Regions from separate parts of the Bacillus sp. 1A genome, predicted to be linked through region 2. Evidence: riboswitches for the same ligand, from Rfam matches in the RefSeq annotation. Region 2 holds a riboswitch; each other region holds the start of a gene.
The links. Region 2 has a riboswitch for S-adenosylmethionine ahead of ACUN0F_RS26365 (Na+/H+ antiporter NhaC family protein). Riboswitches for the same ligand answer to the same signal wherever they lie in the genome.
Positions count from the first base shown of each region.

Region 1: it holds a riboswitch for S-adenosylmethionine, as region 2 does, so the genes downstream of both, mtnK (S-methyl-5-thioribose kinase) here and ACUN0F_RS26365 (Na+/H+ antiporter NhaC family protein) in region 2, are expected to answer to the same signal.
Region 3: it holds a riboswitch for S-adenosylmethionine, as region 2 does, so the genes downstream of both, ACUN0F_RS24220 (MFS transporter) here and ACUN0F_RS26365 (Na+/H+ antiporter NhaC family protein) in region 2, are expected to answer to the same signal.
Region 4: it holds a riboswitch for S-adenosylmethionine, as region 2 does, so the genes downstream of both, ACUN0F_RS15420 (amino acid ABC transporter permease) here and ACUN0F_RS26365 (Na+/H+ antiporter NhaC family protein) in region 2, are expected to answer to the same signal.

Region 1 covers NZ_JBQYLZ010000001.1:2,509,468-2,514,453, reverse strand. Annotated here, with positions in the region: gene ACUN0F_RS12850 (3-hydroxybutyrate dehydrogenase) at 1-185, shown strand, start outside; gene ACUN0F_RS12845 (YvrJ family protein) at 281-418, opposite strand; gene mtnA (S-methyl-5-thioribose-1-phosphate isomerase) at 637-1,698, opposite strand; gene mtnK (S-methyl-5-thioribose kinase) at 1,695-2,876, opposite strand; SAM riboswitch class I at 2,967-3,109, opposite strand; gene ACUN0F_RS12830 (carbon-nitrogen family hydrolase) at 3,181-4,044, opposite strand; gene ACUN0F_RS12825 (pyridoxal phosphate-dependent aminotransferase) at 4,059-4,986, shown strand, end outside.
Region 2 covers NZ_JBQYLZ010000001.1:5,159,818-5,164,803, reverse strand. Annotated here, with positions in the region: gene ACUN0F_RS26380 (murein hydrolase activator EnvC family protein) at 1-679, opposite strand, end outside; gene gltP (glutamate/aspartate:proton symporter GltP) at 1,173-2,444, shown strand; gene ACUN0F_RS26370 (DUF402 domain-containing protein) at 2,511-3,029, shown strand; SAM riboswitch class I at 3,150-3,255, shown strand; gene ACUN0F_RS26365 (Na+/H+ antiporter NhaC family protein) at 3,350-4,666, shown strand; gene ACUN0F_RS26360 (lmo0954 family membrane protein) at 4,897-4,986, shown strand, end outside.
Region 3 covers NZ_JBQYLZ010000001.1:4,734,263-4,739,248, forward strand. Annotated here, with positions in the region: gene ACUN0F_RS24215 (arsenic resistance protein) at 151-1,116, shown strand; gene ACUN0F_RS24220 (MFS transporter) at 1,172-2,395, opposite strand; SAM riboswitch class I at 2,526-2,631, opposite strand; gene ACUN0F_RS24225 (DUF4153 domain-containing protein) at 2,768-4,015, opposite strand; gene topB (DNA topoisomerase III) at 4,389-4,986, opposite strand, start outside.
Region 4 covers NZ_JBQYLZ010000001.1:3,037,185-3,042,170, reverse strand. Annotated here, with positions in the region: gene ACUN0F_RS15430 (amino acid ABC transporter substrate-binding protein) at 1-659, opposite strand, end outside; gene ACUN0F_RS15425 (amino acid ABC transporter ATP-binding protein) at 671-1,432, opposite strand; gene ACUN0F_RS15420 (amino acid ABC transporter permease) at 1,452-2,120, opposite strand; SAM riboswitch class I at 2,190-2,296, opposite strand; gene ACUN0F_RS15415 (VanW family protein) at 2,524-3,435, opposite strand; gene ACUN0F_RS15410 (hypothetical protein) at 3,812-4,138, shown strand; gene ACUN0F_RS15405 (DUF3900 domain-containing protein) at 4,256-4,986, shown strand, end outside.

The DNA of each region.
Region 1 (4,986 bases), 2.7 Mb from region 2:
TAGCTACTACACGAAATGTACCACTTGAAAATGTTTTAGAAGATGTTATTTATCCACTTGTACCACAAAAACGCTTATTGCAAGTACAAGAAATCTCTGATTATGCTATGTTTTTAGCGAGTGAAAAAGCAAGAGGTATAACTGGACAAGCCGTTGTTATCGATGGTGGTTATACTGCTCAATAAAGTGAAGGCTTTTACTGCCCATTAATGCGGGGGTAAAAAATAAAGTTTGCTCACGAAGAGCAAACTTTATTTTACTTTCTATCGCGAGGACCTTCCTACTTTAGTAATTGTTTAGGAAGTTTCTCGATTGCAACAATTACCCCATCTAATTTACTTTCAATACGATGGAGTAAATATAATGTTACAACAATCGGAAACCCTACATTACCTATCATCCTGATCCACTCTTCCATCTTTTCCGCCTCCTTCCATTATATAAATAAGAGAAAAGAAAACATTTAGGCATAAAGTGAAACTTTAATCAGTGGGGGTTTTCTTCATCCCCCACTGATTATTAGTTGAACCAATCGGGCTTTTACGGGCAGTTGACCCCCACCTAACTTCTTTGCTTCCGCTGAATTTTGAGGTGGGGGTCTTACTGCCCGTTAATGCGGGATAAAAAAACAAGCTATTATGTATTAGCTTGTCTTTCAAATAACGATGCAATTTCCCGTTTATAATCTCCGTGTATGATGCCTTTTTCAGTAATAATACCTGTAATTAATTCATTCGGTGTTACGTCAAATGCAGGATTATAAACATCAGTTCCAATTGGCGCCACTTGTTTTCCAAAAATTTTCGTAACTTCGGTTTCATCTCTTTCTTCAATAACAATTTCTGTACCTGTTTGTTTCGTAATATCAAACGTAGATAACGGAGCTGCAACGTAAAATGGAATATCGAAATACTTTGCTAATATAGCTAAATTCATTGTTCCGATTTTATTTGCTGCATCTCCATTTGCGACAATTCGGTCCGCTCCTACAATAATCGCGTTTATTTCTTTCGTTTGAATAGCATGCGCTGCCGTATTATCTGTAATAAGTGTTACATCAATATTTGCCTGTTTTAATTCCCAGGTCGTTAAACGCCCGCCTTGTAAAACCGGTCTCGTTTCACACGCATACGCATGTAAACGTACACCTTTTTCTTTCCCAATATAAAACGGTGCTAATGCAGTACCATATCTAGCAGTTGCAATACTTCCAGCGTTACAAATTGTTAAAATGTTATCACCGTTTTTAAAGCATGTTAATGCATGTTCTCCAATACTCCGGCATACCGCTTCATCTTCTTGCTGAATGAGAAGCGCTTCTTCTTCTAATATTTTTTGTGCTTCTTTTATTGTAGTAATTTCTCGAATGGATTCTCTCATACGATCGATTGCCCAAAATAAATTGACTGCTGTCGGGCGTGACGTTCCTAAATAATTACAATCTCTATTAAACTTCTTTTGAAATTCTTCCATATGTACAGTATTATATTTTTTTGATGCAAGTGCCAAGCCAAATGCAGCTACAATTCCAATTGCAGGTGCTCCTCGTACTTCTAGCATGACAATACTTTTCCATACCTCTTCAATCGTCGTTAATGTTTTGTATTCTGTACTATGCGGCAACTTTGTTTGATTTAATACTGCAATGGCATCACCTTTCCAACTGACAGATCTCGGAACCGTAACAATTGTACTCATGCTTTTATCCCTCCAGAAACTGTCTGTTGAAATAATGTTCGGAACAGTTGAATATCAGCACTCTTAGCTTCATATTTTATTAGTTCTTTACCTAAGGATAACGCTTGTTTCTTAGCTTGAATCCTCGTTTCTTTATTTGCTATTCCATCTAAATCAGCTACATGCGCTAAGCCAATTGTTCTACGGATAAGCTCACATCCGGCAAATCCAACGGCATCTGTAAAAATATTTTGCAAAATAATTGGCAACCATTGTTTCTCTTTCGTATATGCTTCTACACCTTCTCCAATCCATAACTTCGTAAAAGCTTCTACAAAATAACTCCATGTTTTCTCAATATGGAAAAATAGCACACTTCTTTTTTCCTCTTCACGGGATAGTGCATTTAATAATAAATTTGCAATAAATTGGCCAAGATCAAATCCACATGGACCATATGTTGCAAATTCTGGATCAATTACTTTCGTTTCAGCAGGGGATGAAAAAATACTACCAGTATGTAAATCACCATGAATAAGCGCTTCTTTTCTCGTTAAAAATTTATATTTATACTGTGCTACTTTTAATTTTAAATTTTTGTCACTCCATAGTTCATCCACCGCTAGTTGTAACTCTGGTTCATAATCATTCGTATCATAATGACTAAACGGATCTGTAAACACTAAATCTTCCGTGATTTTACTAAGATCTGGGTTTACAAATGCACCTTCTAGTACCCTTTTCTCTTCTGATTGTAAACCGAAATCTGAAGTATAAAACAACACATGTGCTAGAAAGCGACCAATATGTTGGGATAAAAGCGGGTACTCCTCTCCATCTATTAATCCTTTTCTTGCAATTGTTAGCCTCGATAGATCTTCTATGACCGTTACTGCTAACTCTTCATCATGACTGTACACTACCGGCACATATTCCGGCACATACTTCGCAAAAATTTGTAATGCTTTACTTTCAATCGTCGCTCTTTTTATAGACAGTGGCCAGCTCTCACCAACTACTTTCGCATATGGCAGTGCTTGTTTGATTATAATAGACTTCTCTCCATCATCTAATTTGAACACGTAATTTAAATTTCCATCTCCAATTTCATGACAAACTACATTTGCTTTCTTTTCAAAATAACCATGTTCTTTCGCATATTGTATAGCTGTCGTTTCAGTTAATGAATAATATCCCATCGTCTTCTCCCCCTTTTTTAATTCAGAGGTTTTTCTGACGTAGAAAAACCTCTTTCCACAAAGAAAGAGGTTTGAAGTTTATCTTCTCCCCTCTTATCTGCCAGAAAGGTTTACTTTCTGCTGGAATTAGCACCGTGCCTTTTGGCGTAAATAAACGCCCCATTTCACAATGGTATTACGGTCGGTTGCTGGGCTTCATCGGGCCAAATCCCTCCACCTGCTCTTGATAAGAGTTGTATAATTTTTTGAATTTTTAACTTTATGTTGAAGACTATACCAAGAATAAAAATCACTTGTCAACATTTTATTTGTATAATTCTGGACGACGATCTGCAAAAACTGGAATTCCTTTGCGTACTTCTTTAATTTTCTCAAAATGAAGCTCTCCCAATAAAATTGATTCTTCTTCATTCGCTTCTACAACAACTTCGCCCCAAGGATCGACAATTAAAGAATGACCGGCAAACTCATTATTCGGATCCTTTCCTGCCCTATTACATGCAACAACATAACACTGATTTTCAACTGCTCTTGCTTGCAGTAACAAACGCCAATGCACTAAACGAACCAATGGCCATTCTGCTACAACAAATAAAACTTTTGCACCTTTAGCAGTATGAACGCGCATCCACTCTGGAAAACGAATGTCATAACAAATTGTGCCGGCGCACTCTACATCATCTAGCCTAAATTCACCTGTACTATTTCCAGCGATTAAATATTTATGTTCATCCATAAGCTGAAATAAGTGCACTTTACTATATTCATTGACTAGTTCTCCTTCCTTGTTTACCACATACATTGTATTTGTAACACCTTGCTCTGTTTGCTTCGCTATAGAACCACCGACAATATGTACACCATATTGCTTCGACCATTCTTTCAGCTTTTCTTTCGTTTGCAATCCATCCCTATCTGCAATTTCAGTAAGCCTCGTTAAATCATATCCCGTTGTCCATAGTTCTGGTAAGACAATCACATCTGGTCTTTCCTTCATCGCTTCGCTTATTTTATTTTTAGCATTCTCAATATTTTTTTCTACATCTCCAAAGACAATATCCATTTGAATACATGCGACTTTCATTTTGTCAGCCCCATTCTTAATTTTTTCTTTACAAAATACTGGAAAGATTATATCATTTGTCACTAGAATTGTAACAACTTTCAAAAGAGGTGGAAAGTATGAAATTATTTCAACCTTCTGAGATAGTAACATCATTGCCTACACAATTTTTTGCTTCACTTGTTGCAAAAGTTAACAAAGTCGTTGCAGCTGGTCACGATGTTATTAATCTAGGTCAAGGTAATCCAGATCAACCAACACCGCAGCATATCGTAAAAGCTTTACAAGATGCTGCTGAAAAGACCATTCATCATAAATATCCGCCATTTCGCGGACACGAAAGTTTAAAAGAAGCCGTGGCAACATTCTATCAACGCGAATATGATGTAGTAGTAAATCCAAAAACAGAAGTTGCTATTTTGTTTGGTGGAAAAGCTGGATTAGTAGAATTACCAGTTTGTTTTACAAACCCTGGTGATACTATTCTCGTTCCAGATCCAGGCTATCCAGATTATTTATCAGGAGTTGCTTTAGCAAAAGCACAATTTGTAACAATGCCGCTTATTGCAGAAAATAATTTTTTACCAGATTATACAAAAATTGATGCCACTACCGCTAAGCGTGCAAAGTTAATGTTTTTAAACTATCCAAATAATCCTACTGGTGCTACTGCATCAAAAGATTTCTTTGATGAAACCATTCATTTTGCTAATAAACATAATATATTAGTCGTTCATGATTTTGCTTACGGTGCTATTGGATTCGATGGTCAAAAACCTGTTAGTTTCTTGCAAGCAGACGGTGCTAAAAATACAGGTATTGAAATTTACACTCTATCGAAAACTTTCAATATGGCTGGATGGCGCATCGCTTTTGCTGTGGGGAATGAAAGTGTGATTGAGACAATTAACTTATTACAAGATCATATGTATGTTAGTATTTTTGGTGCAGTTCAAGATGCTGCCCGCGAAGCACTATTAAGTTCACAATCTTGCGTAATAGACCTTGTAAATAGTTACGAATCTCGAAGAAACGCTCTTGTTTCAG
Region 2 (4,986 bases):
CTGAATCTACTTTTGCTACTTTCGTATGTAGATCGCTAATAAAGGTTTGCTGCTGTTGTTGGTTATTTTGTAATTCTTGCTGTTTTTGTTCTAATTTTTGCTCGGATTCTTTCAGTTGTTGTTCTTTTTTCTCAACAGCCTCTTTTTCTTTCGCCACAGCATTTTGGTCAGTTGTTTGTTTTTTCACAATATCTGTATCATTGTTTAAAATTAAACTTACAGAGTACATATTATCAACAAGATCAGCAATGTTTGTAGAATTTGTTAATACCTCTGTAATGATGTTTGTACGAGGTTTTTCTTGCATAGATTGTAAACGTTGTTTAATAACTTCCTGACGCGTATCTATGTTTGTTTGTAATTGCTCTATATGTTTCTTTTTTTCAGTAATTATTTGTTGTGTTTTACTAATTTCTTTTTTTGTATCGTTTAATTCAGCTTCGTTTTTATTAATAGAAGTAGTTAAGTCATCAATTTTCTTTTGTAATTCTTGAATTTCTTTTTCTATTTGTTCTTTCTCAGCTGATTTATTTTGTAAGTCATTTTGTTTTCCTTCTAATTCAGATTGAATATTAGATAATTTATCTTGATTCGTTTCAGCGTATACGGGTGAAAGTAACGGAGAAACAAAAAGTGTTCCTGCTGCTAAAACACTAAACGCTGCAAATTTCTTTTTCATGGTTGTCTGGCTCCTTTCCCTATGAATGTTATATATCATAAGAAGAAGAGTGTCTATCGTTGTAACCATAATGTAAAGAAAATTTTATAAAGTTGCTAAGTTTTGTCGGAATTTATCATTTTTCAACAGTATTTGTAATGGTAATTTTATTTTTTTAGTTTGTGCAACAAAGTTGTATTCTAGATTTTATCTGTAAAATAAAGGGAAAAAATCGTGATTTTATATAGCGAAATTCAAGTTGAAAACCCACTAAAATACTAGTGAGGAATCGTTCTCATGTTAGGTTTTCTGACATGGGTTTTATTTTTGTCAAGAAAATTATTTGTGTTCAGGAAAAGTTATTTTGTTGTCAGATTTAATTTTTTGATTTATGATTTTTAACAGGGACAAAATGTAGTGAATTGTCGAATAATATGTAATACTCTTAATTTCAAGTTTTATAAATATAGAATGAGAGGTAGAGTGACACATCGAAGAGGGGGTTACAACAAATATGAAAAGAATAGGACTTGCATGGCAAATTTTAATTGGACTTGCTCTAGGTATCGCGGTGGGGGCAATTTTTTATGGCGATAGCACAGTTGTAGGGTACCTAAAACCAATTGGTGATATTTTTATCCGATTAATTAAAATGATCGTTGTGCCGATTGTTGTAGCAAGTATTGTTGTTGGAGTTGCTGGTGTTGGCGATGTTAAAAAACTAGGCCGATTAGGCGGGAAAACAATTCTTTATTTTGAAATTATTACAACAATTGCAATTGTTGTTGGTCTACTGGTAGCGAATATTTTCCAACCAGGAAAAGGCGTGAATATGGATCAATTAACAAAGACTGATATTTCTAAATATGCAGAAACAACAGCTCAAGTACAAAGTCATTCGTTTGCAGATACATTTGTGAATATCGTTCCAACGAATATTATGAAATCATTGGTTGAGGGCGATATGCTTGCGATTATCTTCTTCTCTGTACTATTTGGTTTAGGAGTTGCGGCGATTGGTGAAAGAGGAAGACCGGTTCTTCAATTTTTCCAAGGTGTAGCAGATGCGATGTTTTACGTGACTAACCAAGTTATGAAATTTGCACCGTTTGGTGTATTCGCATTAATTGGTGTAACAGTTTCGACGTTTGGTTTATCTTCATTAATTCCATTAGGGAAATTAGTCATAGTTGTATATGGTGCGATGATTTTCTTCGTTGTAGTCATACTAGGACTTACAGCGAAAATATTTGGAATTAACATTTTCCAATTCTTTAAAATTTTAAAAGACGAACTGATCTTAGCATACTCTACAGCAAGTTCAGAAACAGTTTTACCGAAAATCATGGAGAAAATGGAGAAGTTCGGTTGTCCGAAGGCAATTACATCTTTCGTTATTCCGACAGGTTATTCATTTAACTTAGATGGATCAACTTTATATCAAGCAATTGCAGCTATTTTCTTAGCGCAAATGTACGGTATTGATTTATCCATTACACAACAAATTACATTATTACTAGTATTAATGGTTACATCAAAAGGTATTGCGGGTGTACCGGGCGTATCATTCGTTGTATTATTAGCGACACTTGGTACAGTAGGTATTCCAGCTGAAGGTTTAGCCTTTATCGCTGGTATTGACCGTATTTTAGATATGGCTCGTACAGCAGTTAACGTTGTAGGTAACTCTTTAGCAGCTGTAGTTATGTCTAAGTGGGAAGGTCAGTATGACGCTGAAAAAGGACAAGCCTACTTGAAAGAAATTTCTAATAAGCAAGCAGCTTAATTATAATTTGAACAAGCTCTCACATAATATGTGGGGGCTTTTCTATATAGAAGGGAAGCGGACGTAATGAAACGTAAATATGGTGACGGTTCTTCGTGGAAGCGACTAATAGAGAAGGATTATACGGTTAAGCAAGTAGAAGAAGGAATGCTAGGAATATTAGAAATAAAAAAGGTAAGAGAACCTAGTTGTAAAGAATATGATGGTAAACAACTTTGTATTGCAGGGAATCAATATACGTGGATTCAATATTTCATAGACGGGAAAAACTTTGCGATTACAGCTATGTTAGATGATCAGAAAAAATTAGTGCAATATTATATCGATGTGGCGAAAGAATATAAAATTGACGACCGTGGTTTACCGTATTTTGATGATTTATATTTAGATGTAGTGTTATTACCGAACGGTAAAATGTATATATTGGATGAAGATGAGCTAGAGGATGCTTATAAAAGTGGCGATGTTACAAAAGAAGAGTATAAGTTAGCTTGGTACACTACGAAATGGATAATAGATGCAATGAAAAATAGCGAATTTTATTGGATTTCAATATTGGAAGAAGAAATCAAAAAGTTAAAATGATTGTTGTATTCAAATTTTTGTATAATTACCAAAAAAATCTATACAAAAAATAATTGACTTTTGTTTTGTAAGCGAGTAAAGTTAGGGAAGAAATTATTATTAAAAAATAAATATGAAACCTTCTTATAAAGAGAGGCGGAGGGACTGGCCCTACGATGCCTCGGCAGCGGACTCGATTTCAGAGTGCTGTGCCAAATCCAGCAAGCATGTGCTTGAAAGATGAGAAGAGCGTTCCTTATAGATGTATAAGACCTCTTCTCATTGGAAGAGGTCTTTTGTTATTCATTAGAAAAAGGTTGAAACTAGGGAGAGATGGTACTTTGAAAGAAACGAGAGGAAATGGTTTGGCTTTATTACCACTTGGGATATTTTTGGCGCTATTTATTGGTTCTGGAATTATTACAGGTGATTTCTATAAATTGCCGATACTTGTAGCAATTTCAATTGCTGTAGGAGTCGCTTTAGCAATGAATCGTAAAGAAAGTTTTAATGTAAAAGTAGAACGATTCGCTAAAGGTGCAGGGAACCCGGATATTATGATTATGGTTTTAATTTTTGTACTGGCAGGAGCGTTTTCTGAAACGGCAAAAGGGATGGGCGGCGTTGATTCTACAGTTAACTTAGCGTTATCCATTTTACCGCAAGGATTTATCGTAGCTGGAATTTTTGTTATAGGGGCATTTATTTCATTAGCAATGGGAACTTCAATGGGAACAATTGCTGCATTAGCACCAATTGCTGTAGGTATTAGTGGGCAAACTGATATCTCCATTGCACTTACGATGGCTACCGTTGTTGGCGGAGCGATGTTTGGTGATAATTTATCATTTATTTCAGATACAACAATCGCAGCTGTACGCTCACAAGGAACAGAAATGAAAGATAAGTTTAAAACGAACTTTTTAATTGTATTACCAGCGGCTATTATTACAATTGTACTATTAGTAATCATTACTTTAGGGAGCGATACGCAGATTAAAGCGCATAGCTTTGACTGGATAAAGATTTTACCGTATGCAGGAGTACTTATTACAGCATTGCTTGGCTGGAATGTACTTATTGTGTTAACTGGTGGAACTGTACTATCCGGCGTTATAGGTCTTTTAGATGGAAGTTACACGTTAGAGAGTTTCTTTAAAAGTGTAACGACTGGAATGGGCGGTATGATGGAGTTAGTATTACTTGCTATTTTAATTGGTGGTATGGTCGAACTGATTCAATATAATGGTGGTATTCAATATTTAATGAATATTTTAACTCGTAACATTCGTTCGAAAAAAGGAGCAGAGTTCGGTATCGCTGGTTTAGTAGGTATGACGAATATGTGTACAGCGAATAATACGATTTCTATTATTTTTACAGGTCCACTTGCGAAAAACATTGCAGATCAATATGAAATTGATCCTCGTAAATCAGCGAGTGTATTAGATCTTTTCTCATGTTGTGTGCAAGGGTTAATTCCATACGGTGCGCAAATGTTAACGGCAGCAGGATTTGCGGCGTTATCTCCGATTGAATTGTTACCATATGCGTTTTATCCGATCTTAGTTGGAGTATGTGGAATTATTTCTATATTAATTGGTTTCCCGAGGTTTTCTAAAGTAGCGGGAAAGAAAGAGTATCATAAAACAGCATAATTTAAAATGAAGTTTATGAATAGTAACCAAAGCCGTATAGAGAATGTTCTCTGTACGGCTTTTTATGTGCGATAAAAGAGTGAATCATCCTATCCCTACCGCATATTTTTACAAAAGGCTGAATGCAACTCAGTCTTAAGTCTGAGTCGAAAACGGTTCTTAAGCTCGTTATGGAAAAGTGAAAAAATAGTTAAGATAAGAGTATCAAATCGAAGGGAGGCAAGCACAAGATGAAACAATTTCTAGCGTTTATCGCGGCTGGTATTTTAGCTTTAATTGCTCTTGGCAGTCTTGCTGGTATTATAGGATTCGCAATTGGA
Region 3 (4,986 bases), 430 kb from region 2:
ACACACTTACTTTAGTCAAGTAACTTTAAATAAAAAATAATATCTCGAATTAAAAGTAATAGCGCCAATACAATTAAAACACCCATTATAACTTTATTATTTGTATAATGAATACAAAGAGGGCCATTCATATTTAGAAAGGATTTACTCATGAGCACTATAGAAAAGATTCAAACTTTTATTATTCTTTTTGCTGTTACATGCGGCATCGTACTCGGACAATTTAATTTGATACATATGTATTCAGAGCAATTTATTGTCCCCTTCTTATTTTTTATGCTGTATGGATTATTCCTCAGCACTCCATTGAAAGAAATAAAAAATGGATTCCGTAATTTAAAATTCGCTGGAACGAGCCTTACCATTAATTTTGTATGGACACCTTTACTCGCTTGGGGGTTAGGTGCACTATTTCTTTCAAATCATCCAGCACTTTGGGTTGGATTTATTATGTTAATGGTTACTCCATGTACAGATTGGTACTTAATCTTTACTGAAATTGCGAAAGGAAATGTAGCACTTTCTACTGCAATTTTGCCTGTAAATTTAATATTGCAAGTACTACTCCTTCCCATTTATTTATTTTTATTTGCTGGTGTCATGAAGACTGTAGCTGTTTCTGTTTTAGTAGAAAGTATTGTTATCGTAATCGTCTTACCATTTGTACTTGCACACGCTACAAAATTCATTATGAATATACTGAAAAAAACTAAAACACTCGAGAATAAACTCATTCCGTTTTTCAGCTCTGCTCAAATCTTATTTTTAAGTTTAGCAATCGTAGCGATGTTTGCATCACAAGGTAAATATTTACTACAAAATATGAATGTCGTTTTACTATTACTCATTCCTATTCTATTGTTCTTTATCATTAATTTTTTACTAGGACAATTTATCGGACGCATGATGCGTTTATCTTATAAAGATACAGTAAGTCTAAGCTTAACAACATTAGCAAGAAACTCACCTGTTGCACTTGCTATTGCTGTAACTGCTTTTCCAGACGAACCTCTTATCGCACTTGCACTCGTTATCGGACCGTTGATTGAGTTACCGGTACTTGCTTGTGTTTCACAAGTGTTATTACTTATTAAGAAAAAACAGCAATATACATAATAAAAAACGTCCTGCTATAGGACGTTTTTTATTATTGAAAAATCTCATACAACACTTATTTCTTATTTATCATTACAAATGAAATAACCGAAACTAAAAACGTAATAATACCAATTATAATAAATAAAATAGAAGCTGAAATTGACTCTAAGAAATATCCTGTTATTGCAATTCCAACTGGAGTAGATACTAATAATAACGAACTTAAAAAACCGAAAAATCTTCCTTGCACTTCATTTGGAATTAACTTTCTATACAACACTCCAAAATATATATTACTTACCCCAAATGCAATTCCTGACAGAAAATAATAAACAGAAAATAATACCGGATTTAACGTCGTACCCATTGCAGCATTAAAAATTCCCATAATAGCAGTACATATAAAAGCAGTTGTAATCGTTTTATATGTACGAATCTTTTTAGTAATTAATGCCCCAATTAAAATTCCTATCGGTGATGCCGCAAAAACTATACTATACCACTGCATAGAAAGATCCATTTCTCTAACAACGATTACTTGCAGTGATAGCATACACGCCGCTCCAAGCAAATTAATGATTGCAGCGCTCATAAGCAACATTTTCAATGATTGATTACTTTTTAAAAGTGAGAACCCCTCTTTAAAGTCTTCATAAAAAGGCTTTTTCTTTTCTCCTTTTAATTCACGTGGAAATTTAATTTTCATTAAAATTAAAAATGATATAAAAAATGTAATTGCATCTAACATAAATACTCCATGAAAATTAAAAATACTAATTAAAAAGCTAGCCATTAAAGGAATGGCTACCGATATGATTTGTATTGAGATTTGTCTCAGCGTAATCGCCTGTTGAACATGCTTTTCTTCCACATATGTTACTAATGCTGCATTTGAAGCTGGAGTAAATAAAGCACTCCCAATTGAACGTATAATAAGTAACAGTAGTAACGGAATGTACAACATTTTATTATAAAATGCTATTACCGCAACACAAATCATAACGATACATCTCATAACATCTGCAATTATCATAAGCTTCCTTCTCGACATTCGATCTGCTAACGTCCCTGTTACAGGTGCAAACAAAATCGCCGCCATTGCAATTGCAACGTTTATCCCAGAAACAAGTAATGGAGAGTTCGTCAATTTCATTACCCATAACGGTAAAACGAGCGTAACCATAGAATTACCTATTAAAGAAATGCAACTTGCTAAGAAAAAATACGAAAAAATTTTATTGCTCCAAATACTATTACTAGCGCTATCCTCTTTTAAACCCCCAACTTGATTATTCACTATGCCCTCCGGTTTCTCCTTCTATATTTTCTTTGATTCTTTCTCTTCTGTATCACTACCTTTCTAATTCTCTATTTAAATGACAAAAAAACCTTCTTCAAAATAAGAAGAAGGTTTACTTATACCTATTTTCTTATCTATTAGGACTTTTAGATCCTACAGGATTTAGCACCTTTATATCACATAAGGTTGCTGAGGCTTCGAAGGGCCAGTCCCTCCACCTCTCTTAATAAGAAGTTTTTATACAATTATCTAAATTTATTATATATTACGCCAAAATATTTTCAACATATTTTTCCATATCTAAAATAAAAATAAGCTGATATTATACGTTACGGAAGATTGACTTTTCGTTACATTAACAGTTCCTTACTAATTAAAAATTAAAGGAAACGTAAACATAACGAAAGCTGCCCAAAGTCCGTAAATTGGTAAATACTTCGTAACGGCATCTTGGATAGCTGTTGGTCCTGATTTGTTTTGCAAGAAACGCATATAGGAAAACATAATCCAAATTAAATTTGCCCAGATCAGTATGTTTACCCCTAAAACAGCAAGTCTATTAGGTGTAATCCCGTAAGAAGAAAGTCTGAATATGATGGCTGACAAAGCCACAGTGTCAATAATAAGTGCCAGAACAATTAAGGCAAAATTGATATAATCTGAAATGTTCTTTTTCTCATCTGAGTCACTCTCAACGATAGAAAATATGGTAACGGCCAATACGCCAAGGAGTATTCCGTTGAAGACCATTAAGAAATTGCGGTCCAAGAACGGATTTTTCCCGACCCATATAACTGTTATAAGATAGATCAACAATGTGATTAGGACAAGAGGACTAAAAATTTTAGATATGTATGGTGTAATATTTTTAGCAAGTTTAAGATTCATTGATACTAAATATGCAGCCACAATAGCGAGAGCAGCAGCACCAAATAACACAACATTACTAAAATAGAATTCTCCTATATCCAAGTCAACGAAGCTAAATAACTTCATGGTGAATACTGCTAATACCATTCCGCTCACGGCCATACTCGCGTAGAGAAGACAATATTCTAAATTAAATTTAATATAAGCTAATCTTGTACTACCTTTTGAATATTCATTTCCTGTAAACGCAATCCCTACTAAAACCCATAACATTATAGGAAAATGTAAATAAGCAAGGATACTGCTGTCTTTATAATTTAATGGCAACATATTAAGATACAATCCGGAAATTAGTAACAACGCCGCAAGGAAATAAATAATACTTTTTTTCGGAGTATTATTGTAAATAAAATAAGCAGCAATAAAGGGAATTACACCAAAAGCCAAGTTAATTGGAGCAATTGCTTCCTGCTCGACAAAGTGGAAAATGATTCTGGTGCTTAGTCCAGCTAGAATAGCTAACATACCCATGAATAAGAAACCTTTTTGAAACAGCGATATTTTTTCTTTATTTGCCGTCTCCTTGAAATGCAATCTTTCGTACCAAGCAGCTAGTACCTGAGAATCAGGTTTTTCATCCCATGCTTGTGAGAATGACTTTTTAAAAACTTTCGGGTCTTTTCTATACATTCTCTCCAACTCATGAGGGTTATCCATATTTTCAATAATAAAATTGTTAATGTCCATATTTATACCTCCTCTAATTACAAAAACAACATTTTTATCTTTTCCATAAAAAGCACCACACTTATTTATTCTGTTTTTGATTTTAATATAAAATTTATCGTTTTACAATAAATTTTTATTATTTAAGATGTTTTTTTATTGCATACTTTCAAATACATCAGTATAAGCTACTCTCAATTTCTCTTAATTACTTTTTTCCTTTTATATAAAAGAAATGATATAGATAATATAAACGTCCTATTTAAATACTATTTTTATATTTAGCATACAAAATCCTGTAATTACAAAATAAAAAAAGCATGACATAAAATTGTCATGCTTTCTCTTTTTTATCCATATTTTTCAAACTTAACCTTTTATTTATTAAAACTACTTAATTCTCAAACACAAAATTAATCTTATTATCTTTCCACTCTAACTTCGCATCAAACGTTTTCTCACCTTTTTTAAAGCCTTTAATTAAATCTGTCTTTTCACCTTTTAAAAGCTTTGTCATATTCTTTTGCGAAATTGTTTTACTTAATATTTTCTTTGAGATGGTAAAATTACATTGTGTCGTGTTGTAGTTAGAACAACCGTAAAACGTTGACTTATCAATCACATCGCCATCACACTTTTTACAGCTACCTACCTTTTTACCTGTTGTAAATTTCGATCCATTTCGCTCAATCGATTCAACGTGTAATCCAGTGAAATCCCATTTCTCCGACATTTCCACTGCATCTTCAATAATTTTCGCTGATAGCTTTTTCGTTTGTTCCATAAATGTAGCTGGTGATGCTGTGCCTTCACCAATTTCCGCAAGGCGCTGCTCCCATTTCGCTGTCATTTCTGGTGAAGCTAGTATTTTATCACCGATTGCAGTAATTAATACTTTCCCTTTATCGGTTGCGTACACTTGGTTCTTCTGCACATCTATATATTTACGGTCTTTCAGCATCGTAATAATACCTGCACGCGTTGCCTCAGTA
Region 4 (4,986 bases), 2.1 Mb from region 2:
GCAATCTCTCCCCATTTAAGTGGACCAAATCCTACTTTCACATTATCTAAATCCGCTTTTTTAATTGTTGTTTCTACTTGCACTTTATCATTATAGTAAGCATCTACACGGCCAAGTCCTACTTCATTTAATTCCGCTGTTGGATCCTCTGAGAACGTTTTAATTGTAAAAGCATTATTCTTATTTAAAGCTTTTAATTCTTGTTCCCCAGCTGTACCAAGCCCAACACCTACAGTCTTTCCTTTTAGATCTTCTAACGATTTAATTGTATTATTATCTTTCTTCACCGCGAAAACAGATCCTGAATATACATATGGAATTGAAAAATCATATTTCTTTTTTCTTTCCGGAGAAACCGATAATTCATTTGCAATCGTATCAATACGACCTGAATCTAATAGACCAAATAACCCTTCAAAATCAGAAACATTCCATTCAACTTTATATCCAGCCTTTTTAGCAGCAGCTTCAATAATTTCAGCATCAAAACCTTTTACTTTCTCACCCTCTTTAAAAATAAATGGGCTACGACCTGCAGACGTCCCAACTTTCACTACTTTTTCATCTGTCTTTTTGCTCGCTGTATCTGAACCACAAGCAGATAAAAGCCCAACCGATACTGTTAATGCCAATGTTAGTAATAATGATGATTTCCTCATAATTCTCCCTCCTAAATAACGAAATGATTGCCTTCTTCTGAAGCATTCAATTGTCGTAAAAACTTTTTCGTACGTTCATTTTGTGGGTTCCTAAAAATCTCCTCCGGCGTTCCCTGCTCTACAATAATGCCATCAGCCATAAATATAATGCGGTCCGCTACCTCTTTTGCGAAATTCATTTCATGTGTAACAATAACCATCGTTATATGCTGTCTTGCCAAATCTTTAATTACTTGTAATACTTCATTCACTAATTCTGGATCTAGTGCTGAAGTCGGTTCATCAAACAATAATATAGCTGGATTTAATGCCATCGCTCTCGCAATTCCAATCCTTTGTTGTTGCCCACCTGATAACATCGTTGGGTAGAAATCTTCTTTTTCAGCTAAACCTACTTGTTTTAATATTTCTCTTGCTATTCTTTTCGCTTCTTCTTCACTTTTTTTCTGTACAACTGTTAATGGTGTTGTAATATTTTGTAATGCTGTTTTATTTTTAAATAAATTATAGTTTTGAAAAACCATAGCTGTTTTTTGACGTAATTGTATTATTTCTTTTTTATAAAGCTTCTTTGCATGAATCTCTAAATCTTCAATTCTAATACTTCCATCCTCTGGTTGTTCTAATAAATTTAAACATCTTAATAATGTCGATTTACCTGAACCAGAAGGCCCAATAATGACTACCACTTCTCCTTTATTTACAGTAAGTGAGATTCCTTTTAATACTTCATTACTTTTGTAAGATTTATACAAATCACTTATCTCAATCACACATATCACCTCATTTCTATTACAAATACGGTGCATCAAGTTTCTTTTCTAACTTTTTCTGTCCCCAACTAATTACTATTGTAATAATCCAATATACAATCGCTACCGCTAAGTAACTTTCCATATAACGATACGATTGTGCCGCTAGCATCTTCGCCTGCGCTAAAATTTCAGCCACCCCAAGTGCAAAAGATAACGAAGATTCTTTTAACAATCCGACAAAATTATTTCCAAGTGACGGTACTGCGACACGAATAGCTTGTGGAAAGATAATCTGTCGCATCGCTTGCGCCTTTGTCATTCCAACTGATAAACAAGCATCCATTTGTCCTGATTCCACAGCATTTAATGAGCCCCGAATAATCTCTGACAAATATGCTGCATTATTTAAACTGAGACCGATTAAAGTCGCTTGCATCGCTGTAAGTACTGTAAAGGCTGGAAATATTTGCGGCAATCCGAAATACAACACAAACAATTGAACTAATAAAGGTGTTCCTCTAAAGAAAGATATATATACTCTTGCAATAGAATATAAAAATTTCGTTTTGTTTTTCGTTATGATCGCCAAGCCAATCCCTATAACAAAAGAAATAATCATTGAAACTACAGTAATCCCTAAAGTTATGTATACATACTTAAATAATTGCGGAAAACTTTCTAAAAAATACGTTACATCAAACTTCACTTTATCCCCCCTCTCTAAACAAAAAACTCTTCTTACACATATAAGAAGAGTTGAATGTTAATCCATTTCCCCTCATCTTCCAAACGCTTCATACGTTTGCTGGAATTAGCACAGTACTTTTGTAGCCTGTTGCTGAGATTTCATCGGGCCAGTCCCTCCATCTCTCTTGATAAGAAAACTAATAAATATTTCCATTTATTTAGTTGTTAATATGAAGAATACAGTTAATTATATATAATGTCAATAGGAAAAATAAGAATTAAATTCAACACTTTTTCGAATAGCTTATCCCTCACATTCACCCAGTCTTAAGGTGTATAATTTACACTGGATAAATCGCACAGAAAAAGCCATTATTTCTATTCTTAATAGAAATAATGGCTTTTTTATAGATTAATTATTCTTATCTCATTTTATGTACTTCGGCAACTAACTTTCCACCCTGAATGCCCATATAAAGTTTCACAGGTGCATCATTCGTGTTTTCAAACACTAAGTCTAAGTATGGATACGCAATTGTAGCATCTCTTCCTTGTGGAACATAACCTACCGTTTTAGAATGTGTCGTTCTCTCTACCATTTTCAAACCAGCTTGATCTGCTGCATTGTATAAAGTTGATGATGTTTGACAAACACCACCGCCGTATCCATCTACTAATTTACCATCTACAATTTCTTTTCCTAATTGGTATCCTTTATCTGGCGTTGTATCACCAATTAATGCATTGAAAGAGAAACGGTCTCCTTTCGCTAATACAACCCCATTTATGCCCGCTGCTGACAAGCGAATATTCTCAATACGGCCACCTGCTGAGCCACCTAAATTCGTTTCATATCTACCAATTACCGTACCACTTCCTTGCGCATCACTTAATGTTGCGATAGGCTTTTTCTCAACAATAGGTAATTGATAGGAAGAATCCCACATACCAACGTTTAATAATTTATCTACTAATTCTTTTTCCATTAACTCATAAGCAGGTTTTCCTTCTTGCCAACTTCCATCAGGTGCTACGCGTGAAGGAACCATCTTTTTATCAACGCTTTTCCCAACCTCACTAGCAACCTTCGTTACCGATTTTTTAAATTTTGCTTCATCTTCAAAATAACCTAGACTCGATAAATCTAGCTTTTTCACTTCCGTACCAGTACGACCATCTACTAAACTAATAGAATCCTGCACCTCTGCTTTAGCCTCTACCGTGTGGCCACCAATGTCACTTACTAATGCAACATCACTTACTTTTGCACCACAACCACTCACTATAGCTACACATAACACCCCAACTAATATACCCTTTACTTTACGGAACAATATACTCTCCCCTTTTTCCCAATATTACTTTTATGTATTATTTCATTTTTATGTATGTTTTGTTACAATCATTTTACAATATATTTATAAAATGTTACAAGTTATTTTTTACTCTATATAAATTACTCTTTTCTTTTCTAAATGTCTATACATATTTACATAAAAGTTGGAGTTCGATAGAATTGTAACCTTTATGTAACCTCACCTTTTTATCCAGTATATACCATAAAACGAAAGAAATACAAATGTAAAACTCCATATTCTTATTTATAAAGAAACACCTTGTGAACATAAATAGGTATTTGCCGTGCCACACTCCGCTTTTACACATACATTATGGTGAATTAACCTATTTTAAAGAAATGGAGGATGTTTTATGTACCCCTACAATCCATACGATCCATATAACCAAAATGCTTATCAGCCTCAATATGATTTACAAGCACAATACCAACAATATATAGATCCAGTAGAACAAGTTAATCCATATGATCAAAATCGACAATTCCAACTTCCAATCTCTTTTCCTGGTACTGGAAACCGTCAACTAGAAAGACGAGTAAATGAACTTGAGCAAAGAGTACGTCAATTAGAAAACACGGTTGAGCGTCATACACGTAGATTAAACCGCTTAAACCAGCGTTTACGTACAGTAGAAAACAGACTGAACATTCCATTTTCAGCATTAGAAGACGGATTTTAATTTCGAAAGTAAAAAATATATAAAGGAAGGGGCTCCCCCTTCCTTTATATAAATTGACGAAAGTTTTTTCCATCTCTATACTGATAAGAGTTAATGAAATGAAACAAGGTGATAAATATGGATTTTGAAATAAATTATCTTTCCTTTTATGTTGTACAAGTAGAAGGAAAAGGTGAAGCTGTTGATAAACGCTACAAACATTTTCAAACGTTAGACGCTGAAGAGTATGAAGATAGCTCCTTAAAAGAATTTTTGAATGGTGAATTATTAAAAATTTCAAAGCGAAAAGTAGAACGTCATGCGAAAACAGAACAAGCTCCGACAAAGATTGGTCGCTTCATTGTAGAAGAAGGGCACGAACTTGATTCAAACCCTCATTACAACCTCTTTAATCGCATTCGCTTTGCGGAAACAAAAGAAAACTTCAAAGATATGAGTGAACCTCTCGTTTATACATATCTGGACACAAGCGCTGTACGCGGTGGTGTATTTTTAATTGCGCAAGCAAAACTACGCAAATACTTTGATGATCCATTCGTTTTCGTTATGAAATGTGACTTCGAACCGAAAGTCGCTTCTATTTCAGATGAATCCACACTGATTCGTAACGTTGAAATGGCCATCACAACAAAAAACATGAAATCTATCCAATATCCGTACATGCCTGAAGAAGGTATGGTCGAAGTGGGTGAGCTAAAAATTCACCAAGCATCACACGCCCGCTACTTTGAAGACTTCTTAAAATTCGTCGAGTACGAACGCTCTATGCCTGAAATTATGAAAACACAAGTAATGGACATGGTATATGACCAAATTGAAGATGTATTTGAAGAAGGTACGGAAGAACG